Regions from separate parts of the Bradyrhizobium sp. USDA 3256 genome, predicted to be linked through region 2. Evidence: riboswitches for the same ligand, from Rfam matches in the RefSeq annotation. Region 2 holds a riboswitch; the other holds the start of a gene.
The links. Region 2 has a riboswitch for S-adenosylmethionine ahead of ACVWY5_RS35695 (O-succinylhomoserine sulfhydrylase). Riboswitches for the same ligand answer to the same signal wherever they lie in the genome.
Positions count from the first base shown of each region.

Region 1: it holds a riboswitch for S-adenosylmethionine, as region 2 does, so the genes downstream of both, metX (homoserine O-acetyltransferase MetX) here and ACVWY5_RS35695 (O-succinylhomoserine sulfhydrylase) in region 2, are expected to answer to the same signal.

Region 1 covers NZ_JBSSAE010000002.1:89,377-93,789, forward strand. The annotation lists gene hisC (histidinol-phosphate transaminase) at 1-858, opposite strand, end outside; gene ACVWY5_RS02050 (chorismate mutase) at 958-1,821, opposite strand; SAM riboswitch at 1,996-2,075, shown strand; gene metX (homoserine O-acetyltransferase MetX) at 2,161-3,366, shown strand; gene metW (methionine biosynthesis protein MetW) at 3,363-4,025, shown strand; gene ACVWY5_RS02065 (alpha/beta fold hydrolase) at 4,041-4,413, opposite strand, start outside.
Region 2 covers NZ_JBSSAE010000002.1:7,131,353-7,135,765, forward strand. The annotation lists gene ACVWY5_RS35690 (2'-deoxycytidine 5'-triphosphate deaminase) at 336-1,442, opposite strand; SAM riboswitch at 1,577-1,656, shown strand; partial or broken gene ACVWY5_RS35695 (O-succinylhomoserine sulfhydrylase) at 1,733-2,927, shown strand; gene ACVWY5_RS35700 (SDR family NAD(P)-dependent oxidoreductase) at 3,204-3,977, opposite strand; gene pimD (pimeloyl-CoA dehydrogenase small subunit) at 4,126-4,413, opposite strand, start outside.

The DNA.
Region 1 (4,413 bases), 7.0 Mb from region 2:
CTCGGTCAGCCAGTTGCGCCATTGTTCGGTGTGGGTCCGCGACATCTGCACATGCGCGGAGTCCTCGATCGCCGCCACCGCCGCCAGCATCGCCGGCGTCGTGACGTTGAACGGACCGCGGATGCGGTTGCAGGCATCGACGATATGCGCCGGGCCGAACATCCAGCCGATCCGCAGCGCGGCAAGACCGTGGATCTTCGAGAAGGTGTGCGTCACCACCGTGTTGTCGGTGGTCGCGACCAGCTCGATGCCGAGCTCGTAGTCGTTGCGCGAGACATAGTCGGCATAGGCGGCATCGAGCACCAGCAGCACATGCGAGGGCAGCGCGGCGCGCAGCCGCTTGACCTCGTCGAACGGGATATAGGTGCCGGTCGGATTGTTCGGGTTGGCGAGCCACACCAGCTTGGTCTTCGGCGTCACCACCTTGAGGATGGCGTCGACATCGGCGGTGAAGTTGGTCTCGGCCGCGATCACATTCTTGGCGCCGTTCGCCATGGTGGCGATCGGGTAGACCAGGAATCCGTGGGTGGTGGAGATCGCCTCGTCACCGGGCGCGAGATAGGTGTGCGCCAAGAGATTGAGGATCTCGTCGGAGCCGGCGCCGCAGATGATGCGGTCGGGATCGAGGCCGTAGGCGCGGCCGATCGCCTCGCGCAGCACGCGCGAGGTCCCCTCCGGATAGTCCTCGAGATGGTCAGCCGCCGCCTTGTAGGCCGCGATCGCCTTCGGAGACGGACCGAACGGCGTCTCGTTGGCAGACAGCTTGAACACCTTGCGGCCCGGTTCCGGCACCGGGCTCTTGCCGGGCGTGTAGGGCGCAATATCGAGGATGCCGGGGTTCGGCACGGGGCGGGACATCATCAACTCCGAACAGAGCGTTTTCGAGCGAAGTGGATACCGGTTCGCGTGAAGAAAACGCGTCAAAACAAAAGCCTGGACAGACGGCCGGCTCTTACCTCAGGTCCTGGCCGATCCGTTAGAGGGCACCGTATAGCGCGTTGCGTGGCTGCCGACGAGGGCCGACGAGCGGACCGAGGCGCCGGCCTTGATCAGGGCGAGCTTGATGGCCTCGAAACCCTTGTTCTCAAGGTCTTGTCCGGTGACCGAGACCAGGAGCGCCGCGCCGTCGAAGGCGGTGTCGGGGACCGCGACGATCTCGGCGAGCGGCGCCAGCGCCCGGGCGACATCGGCGTTCCAGCCGGAGACGCGCACGCTCCAGGTCTGCACTTCGGTGACCATGGCGTCGTCGGCGACCCGCGAGATCACGAACACCGGCAGTGCGGCGGGATGGTCGGCGCGTTCGAGGAACGGCAGCCGCGCGATGATCTTCGGCGCGCCATCGGCCTCGAGCGCATTCCACCACGGCGTGCGGCTCGCGATCGCGGAGACCAGCGCGAGGTCGCCCTTCGACTTCGCCACCGCCTCGACCGCGGCCTGCGCGCTGAAATGCGACACGTAGGGCACCACGAAGCCGAAGTGAAACCGTGCGGAGTCGCGCATGGCCGACTCGCCGACGGAAACATCGGCATGCACGGCGAACGGTGCCTGCACGTAAGTGAAGGTCGAGATGATGACGCGCCAGATGCTCTCGATGGTGTCGAGCGGCAGGATGCCGCGATGACGCCGCACCAGCTCGCGCATCATGCTGGCCTCGCGCGCCGGGCGGAATGCCGAGCCGACTTCCTGGGTCTTCTTGACCTGGATCAGGCGGTCGATGATGTCGCCGCGCGCCATCAACAGGCGGTGAACCTGCTCGTCGATCGCATCGATCTCCTTGCGCAGATCCTGCAGCGAGGGCGGCGACGGGGGTGGGTTGGACATGCTCTCAAACCTTGTCGTCGGGGCGGCCCGTTGCCGCGTCGGACAGGGTCCCTGATTAGGAAAGACGGGCAGCGAAAGCAAAGAGAAACGTCGCAGGCGTGCCTTGCGCATTCGGTTAACCAATCGGCCGTGGAAAGGGCTGTCTTGACGGCGGGGGGCGTGGGGACTACGTTCCCTGCGTCCCGTGGTCATTTGAGCCGGCCGGCTTGCAGCCACGTTAAACAACTCGCTAAACAGGCCGGGGACCTTATCAGCTCCCGGCCGAACCTTTGTTCAGGCCGGGTTTTTTATTGGCCTGAGGTCCGTCGAGCCCTCCCGCGCGGAGGCAGGGTCGCCTAGATGAGCAACGTGCGTCCGATACCGAGCCCACAAACCCCGAGCGATGATCGCGCCCATGAGGCCGACCATCCGTCGTCACTGGTGGCGAAGTTCGGGATGGACCAGCCGCTCAAGCTCGATTGCGGCGTCGATCTCGCACCGTTCCAGATCGCCTACCAGACCTATGGCGAGCTCAATGCCGACCGCTCCAACGCGATCCTGGTTTGCCACGCGCTGACCGGCGATCAGCATGTCAACAACATCCATCCCGTCACCGGCAAACCTGGCTGGTGGGAGACCATGGTCGGCGTCGGCCGGCCGATCGATCCCGACAAATACTTCATCATCTGCTCCAATGTGATCGGCGGCTGCATGGGCTCGACCGGCCCTGCGTCGTCGAACCCCGCGACCGGCAAGGTGTGGGGACTCGATTTCCCGATCATCACCATCCCCGACATGGTGCGCGCGCAGGCGATGCTGATCGATCGCCTCGGCATCAATACGCTGTTCTGCGTGGTCGGCGGTTCGATGGGCGGCATGCAGGTGCTGCAATGGACCGCGGCCTATCCGGAGCGCGTGTTCTCGACGCTCGCGATCGCCTGCTCGACGCGCCACTCGGCGCAGAACATCGCGTTCCACGAGCTCGGCCGCCAGGCCGTGATGGCCGATCCGGACTGGCGCGGCGGCCGCTATGTCGACGAGGACACCCATCCGCACCGCGGATTGGCGGTGGCGCGGATGGCCGCGCACATCACCTATCTCTCGGACGCCGCGCTGCATCGCAAGTTCGGACGGCGGATGCAGGACCGCGAGCTGCCGACCTTCTCGTTCGATGCGGATTTCCAGGTCGAGAGCTATCTGCGCTACCAGGGCTCGTCCTTTGTCGAGCGCTTCGACGCCAACTCCTATCTCTATCTGACCCGCGCGATGGACTATTTCGACATCGCCGCCGACCACAACGGCGTGCTGGCGAAGGCGTTCACCGGCATCCAGACGCGGTTCTGCGTGGTGTCGTTCACCAGCGACTGGCTGTTTCCGACCTCGGAATCGCGCGCGCTGGTGCATGCGCTGAACGCGTCGAGCGCGCGGGTGTCGTTCGCCGAGATCGAGACCGACAGGGGGCACGACGCCTTCCTGCTCGATGTGCCCGAATTCCTCGAGATCTCCCGCGCCTTCCTGCTGGCCGCAGGCAAGGCGCGCGGACTGAAGGATGGCGGCCAGTCATGAGCATGCAGCAGACATTGCCCTTGCCGGGCGTCGCGCCGGAGCGGACCGGCGGCTATCGCACCGATCATCTGCTGGTCGCCGACATGGTGCGGCCGGGCTCGCGCGTGCTCGATGTCGGCTGCGGCGATGGCGAATTGCTGCAGCTCCTGGAGAGCCGCGGCATCGACGGCCGCGGCATCGAGCTGTCGCGCGAGGGCGTCAATGGCTGCGTCGCCAAGGGGCTCGCCGTGGTGCAGGGCGATGCTGACACCGATCTCGTCAATTATCCGGATGACGCGTTCGACTACGTGATCCTGTCGCAGACCTTGCAAGCGACGCGGCAGCCCAAGGTGGTGCTGGAAAATCTGCTGCGCATCGGCCAGCGCGCCATCGTCTCGTTCCCGAATTTCGGGTTCTGGAGGATGCGGCTGCAGCTGTTGATCGGCGGCCACATGCCGCGCACCGAGAATTTGCCGGCGAGCTGGTACGACACCTCGAACATCCATTTCTGCACCATCAAGGATTTCGTGCAGCTCTGCGAGGAGATCAACGTCAAGATGGAGCGCGCGGTGGCGCTCGACCTCTACGGCCGTCCGGTGCCGCTCAACCTGCCGTGGTGGGTGTGGAACATGTTCGGCGAGCAGGGCGTGTTCCTGCTCAGCCGGGGTGGGGGCAAGTAATCGGTGGGTGGCGCGTCAAACCGGCGCCGCTACCAGCGACCTCGGATCGCGCACCGGCCAGCGGCCGGCCTCGACCAGCGCGATGAAGCGCTCGACCATCTCGTTGAACAGCGCCGGCTCCTCGAGGTTGAGCACGTGACCCGACTTCGGGAAGAAGGAGAGCCCGGCGGCCGGCAGATGCTGCTTCAGGAACATGCTGGGCGCGATGCAATTGTCGTCCTCGTCGCCGCACAGGATCAGCGCCGGCGTCGCGGCGCGCCTGATGGCGTCGGTCATGGTGTAGATCGAGGGCCTGCCGCCCTGGAAGCTGCGCATCGTGTTGGCGGAGCCTCTGGCGTCGTGGCGGGCGAGCGCGGCGTAGAAGTCGGCGTGGCCGCGCGGGTCCTTG
Region 2 (4,413 bases):
ATCGGGCGATCCAGTATTCCAGAGACAGTCGTTATCGATGGAGAAGCCGCGGCGTACTGGATTCCCCGCTTTCGCGGGGAATGACAACAAAGTGGGAAGTCCGAGCTACGGAATTACGCACGCGCGCGAAACTGAAATGTGTCATTCGCCGAAGAGACGGCGCAACCAACACACACTCGGTGTCATCGCCCGACTTGATCGGCGATCCAGTATTCCAGAGACAGTCGTTGTCGATGGAGAAGCCGCGGCGTACTGGATTCCCCGCTTTCGCGGGGAATGACGGCGGAGAATGACGCGAAATCCGGCGCGCGGAATTACACGCGCGCGAAACGGAATTAGACGCGAAAATGCTTGGAGAGCTTCAGGCCCTGCGCCTGATAGTTCGAGCCGATGCGCTGGCCATAGAGCGCATCAGGACGCTCGAGCATGCGTTCATAGACGAGGCGGCCGACGATCTGGCCATGCTCGAGGATGAACGGCACCTCGCGCGAGCGCACCTCCAGCACGGCGCGCGCGCCCTTGCCGCCGGCGCCGGCATAGCCGAAGCCGGGATCGAAGAAGCCGGCATAGTGGACGCGGAATTCGCCGACCAGCGGGTCGAACGGCACCATCTCCGCGGCGTAGTCCGGCGGCACCTGCACCGCCTCTTTCGAAGCCAGGATGTAGAACTCGCCGGGATCGAGGATGAGACTGCCGTCGGGCCGCGCCTTGATCGGTTCCCAGAAATCGTCGACCGCATAGCCGCCGCGGCGATCGACATCGACCACGCCGGTATGGCGCTTGGCGCGATAGCCGACGAAGCCCCCCGAGCTCTCGCCGGAGAGATCGACGGAAAGCGCAACGCCATGGGTGAGATCGGCATCGTCGATATCGACCAGCCGCTCGGCGGCATGCAGCGCATCGAGCTCGTCGGCGGTCAACGTCGCCTCGCCGATCCGGAAGCGGACCTGGCTGAGCCGCGACCCCTCGCGCAGCAGCACGGGAAACGTCTTCGGGCTGATCTCGGCGTAGAGCGGGCCGTGATAGCCGGCGCCGATCATGTCGAAGCGGCGGGTGCCGTCGGCGATCACGCGGGTGAAGACGTCGAGCCGTCCGGTCGAGCTCTTCGGGTTGGCCGCGGCCACGATCTCCGGCGGCAGCGCCAGGCTCTCCAGCAGCGGCACGATGTAGACGCAGTTGGTCTCCAGCACCGCGCCGTCGGACAGATCGATCTCGTGCAGCTTCAGCTGGTCGATCCGCTCGGCGACGGTGGCATCGGGGCCCGGCAGGAAGCTGGCGCGGACCCGGTAGGCGATGTCGCCAAGGCGCAGATCGAGGCTGGCCGGCTGGATCTGGCTCTCGACGAAGTCATAGGCGGGCAGAATGAGGCCGGCCTCCGCCATCTCCGCGATCATGCGGTCGGGCAGGATTCCGTTGGATTCATCTTCCAGCGTGAACGACACGATGCGGTCCCTCGGCGATCCCTCGAGATGGCCCAAAAATCATACTCCAGGCGGCCATCAAGCCCCAAAATATGGGCTTTTACGGGTTATCCGATGACCGTCTTGACGGAAAGGGCGCGAGGGAATATCAGCTGCACTTATCCCGTGGTGATTTGAGCCGGCCGGCTTGCAGCCACGTTAAATAAGTCGCTAAACAGGCCGGGGACAGTGTGATCCCGGCTTGTGGAGGTTGCTCCAGGCCGGTTTTTTTGTGGCCATTCTCCAGAGGAAATGGCCACCTCGGAGGTCACATGTCTGAATCTGAAACCACGGCCCGCTTTCGTCCCGAAACCCGCCTCGTCCATGGCGGCACGCTGCGCTCGCAATTCGGGGAGACGTCGGAAGGGCTGTTTCTCACCCAGGGCTACGTCTACGACACCGCCGAGCAATGCGAGGCGCGCTTCAAGGGCCAGGACCCCGGCTTCATCTATTCGCGCTATTCCAACCCGACCATCGCGATGTTCGAGCGCCGCATGATCGAGCTCGAGGGCGCGGAAGCCGCGCGCTCGACCGCGACCGGCATGGCCGCGGTGACCACCGCGATCCCTCGCGCCGCTGAAGGCCGGCGATCATGTGGTGGCCTCGAAGGCCCTGTTCGGCTCCTGCCTCTACGTGGTGCAGGACCTGTTGCCGCGCTACGGCATCGAGACGACCCTGGTCGACGGCCTCGACCTCGACCAGTGGCAGCGCGCGTTGCGGCCGAACACCAAGACCTTCTTCCTGGAGAGCCCGACCAATCCGACGCTCGACGTGCTCGACATCGGCGCGATCGCCAAGATCGCGCATGGCGGCGGCGCCCGGCTGATCGTCGACAATGTGTTCGCGACGCCGATCTGGCAGAGCCCGCTGTCGCTCGGCGCCGACGTCGTGGTCTATTCCGCGACCAAGCATATCGACGGCCAGGGCCGCTGCCTCGGCGGCGTCATCCTGTCGTCGGAGGCCTTCATCGCCGAGCACATCCACAATTTCATGCGCCAGACCGGGCCATCGCTGTCGCCGTTCAACGCCTGGGTGCTGCTGAAGGGGCTGGAGACGCTCGGCGTCCGCGTTCGCGCCCAGACCGAGAACGCGGCGAAGATCGCCGAGGCGCTGGCCAAGCATCCGAAGGTCACGCGGCTGGTCTATCCGGGCCGCCCCGATCATCCGCAGGCAGCGACGGTGAAGAAGCAGATGGGTGCCGGCTCGACGCTGGTGGGCTTCGAGGTGAAGGACGGCAAGGCCGGCGCCTTCCGCTGCCTCAACGCGCTGAAGATCTCGCGCATCTCCAACAATCTCGGCGATGCCAAGAGCCTGGTCACGCATCCCGCGACCACGACGCATCAGCGCCTGGCACCGGAGGCCCGCGCCGAACTCGGTATCAGCGAAGGCTTCATTCGCTTCTCGGCCGGGCTGGAGCATCCCGACGACCTGATCGAGGACTTCGAGCGCGCGCTGGAGCAGGTTTGAGGCAAACGCCTCTTGCGGGCGGCGTGCGCCGTTCTTTCGGCGTCGTCGTGGCCGGGCTTGTCCCGGCCATCCACGTCTTGCTCGCAGCGACCGCCAAAGACGTGGATGCCCGGCACGAGGCCGGGCATGACGAGATCGTGGGACGATTGCGCGCTATCTCTTAAAGCGCGATGAGATTAGGTTGAATCGTCATCGCGCCTTAGCTCTTTGTTTGAGCATGATCTTTTCGGAAAACCGCTTCGCACTTTTCCGGATCATGCTTTAGAGCGATTGACCTTACGTCGCCGCCGTCGTGACGCCGCCGTCGACCACGATGGTCTGGCCGGTCATGAACGTCGAGGCGTCGGAGGCGAGATAGGCCACGGCGCCGGCGATCTCGTCGGGCTCGCCGATGCGGCGGAGCGGCGTCGATGCGGTGCGGCGCTTCAGATTGTCCGGGTCCTCCCACAGCGCGCGGGCGAAATCGGTCTTCACCAGGCCCGGCGCCACGCAGTTGACGCGCACGCCCTTCGGCCCCCATTCGCCGGCGAGGCTGCGGCACAGCGCGAAGTCGGCCGCCTTGGAGATGCCGTAGGCACCGATCACGGTCGAGCCGCGCAGGCCGCCGATCGAGGAGATGATCACGACCGAACCCTTGCCGCGCTCGGCCATCTGCGGGATCGCCAGCGCGGACAGCCAGATGTTGCTCTTGACGTTGGAGCCCATGATCTTGTCGAACGCCTCGTCCGTGATGTCGAGCAGCGGGCCGTAATACGGGTTCACCGCGGCGTTGCAGACCAGGATGTCGATCTTGCCGTAATGCTTGATCGTGCCCGAGACCAGCGCCTCGACCTCGTTGCGGCGCGCGATGTTGCAGGGGATGACGAGGGCATCGCCACCCGCCTTCTTGATGCCGTCGGCGACTTCCTGGCAGGCGTCCGCCTTGCGCGAGGAGATCACGACCTTGGCGCCGAGCTTTGCCAAAAGCTCCGCCGAGGCGCGGCCGATGCCGCGGCTCGAGCCGGTGATGACCGCAACCTGGCCGGTGAGATCGAACGGGGTGTTCTTCATTGTTGTTGTTTCCCTGTTATTGGCACGTCATTCCGGGGCGCGACGCAGTCGCGAACCTCAGATGCGCAATCGCGCATCGGGGAATCCAGAGGTTGTGGCGCGAGATTCCGGGTTCTCGCTTCGCGAGCCCCGGAATGACGGAGACAACTTACGCCAGCAGCCCGCCGCCCTCGCTGACGCGACGGAGGTGATAGTCGGTGTCGCCGAGCGTGTTCTCGATCATGGTCAGCCGCTTGAAGTAGTGGCCGATCTTGGCCTCCATGGTCATGCCGATGCCGCCATGAAGCTGGATCGACTGCTGGCCGACGAACTTCAGGGACTTGCCGACCTGCACCTTGGCGGCGGCAACCGCCGACGCACGCTCCTTGGCATCGTCGAAGTCCGACGCCATGGTGGCGAACATCGACATGCTGCGGGCCTGCTCCAGCGCCACGAA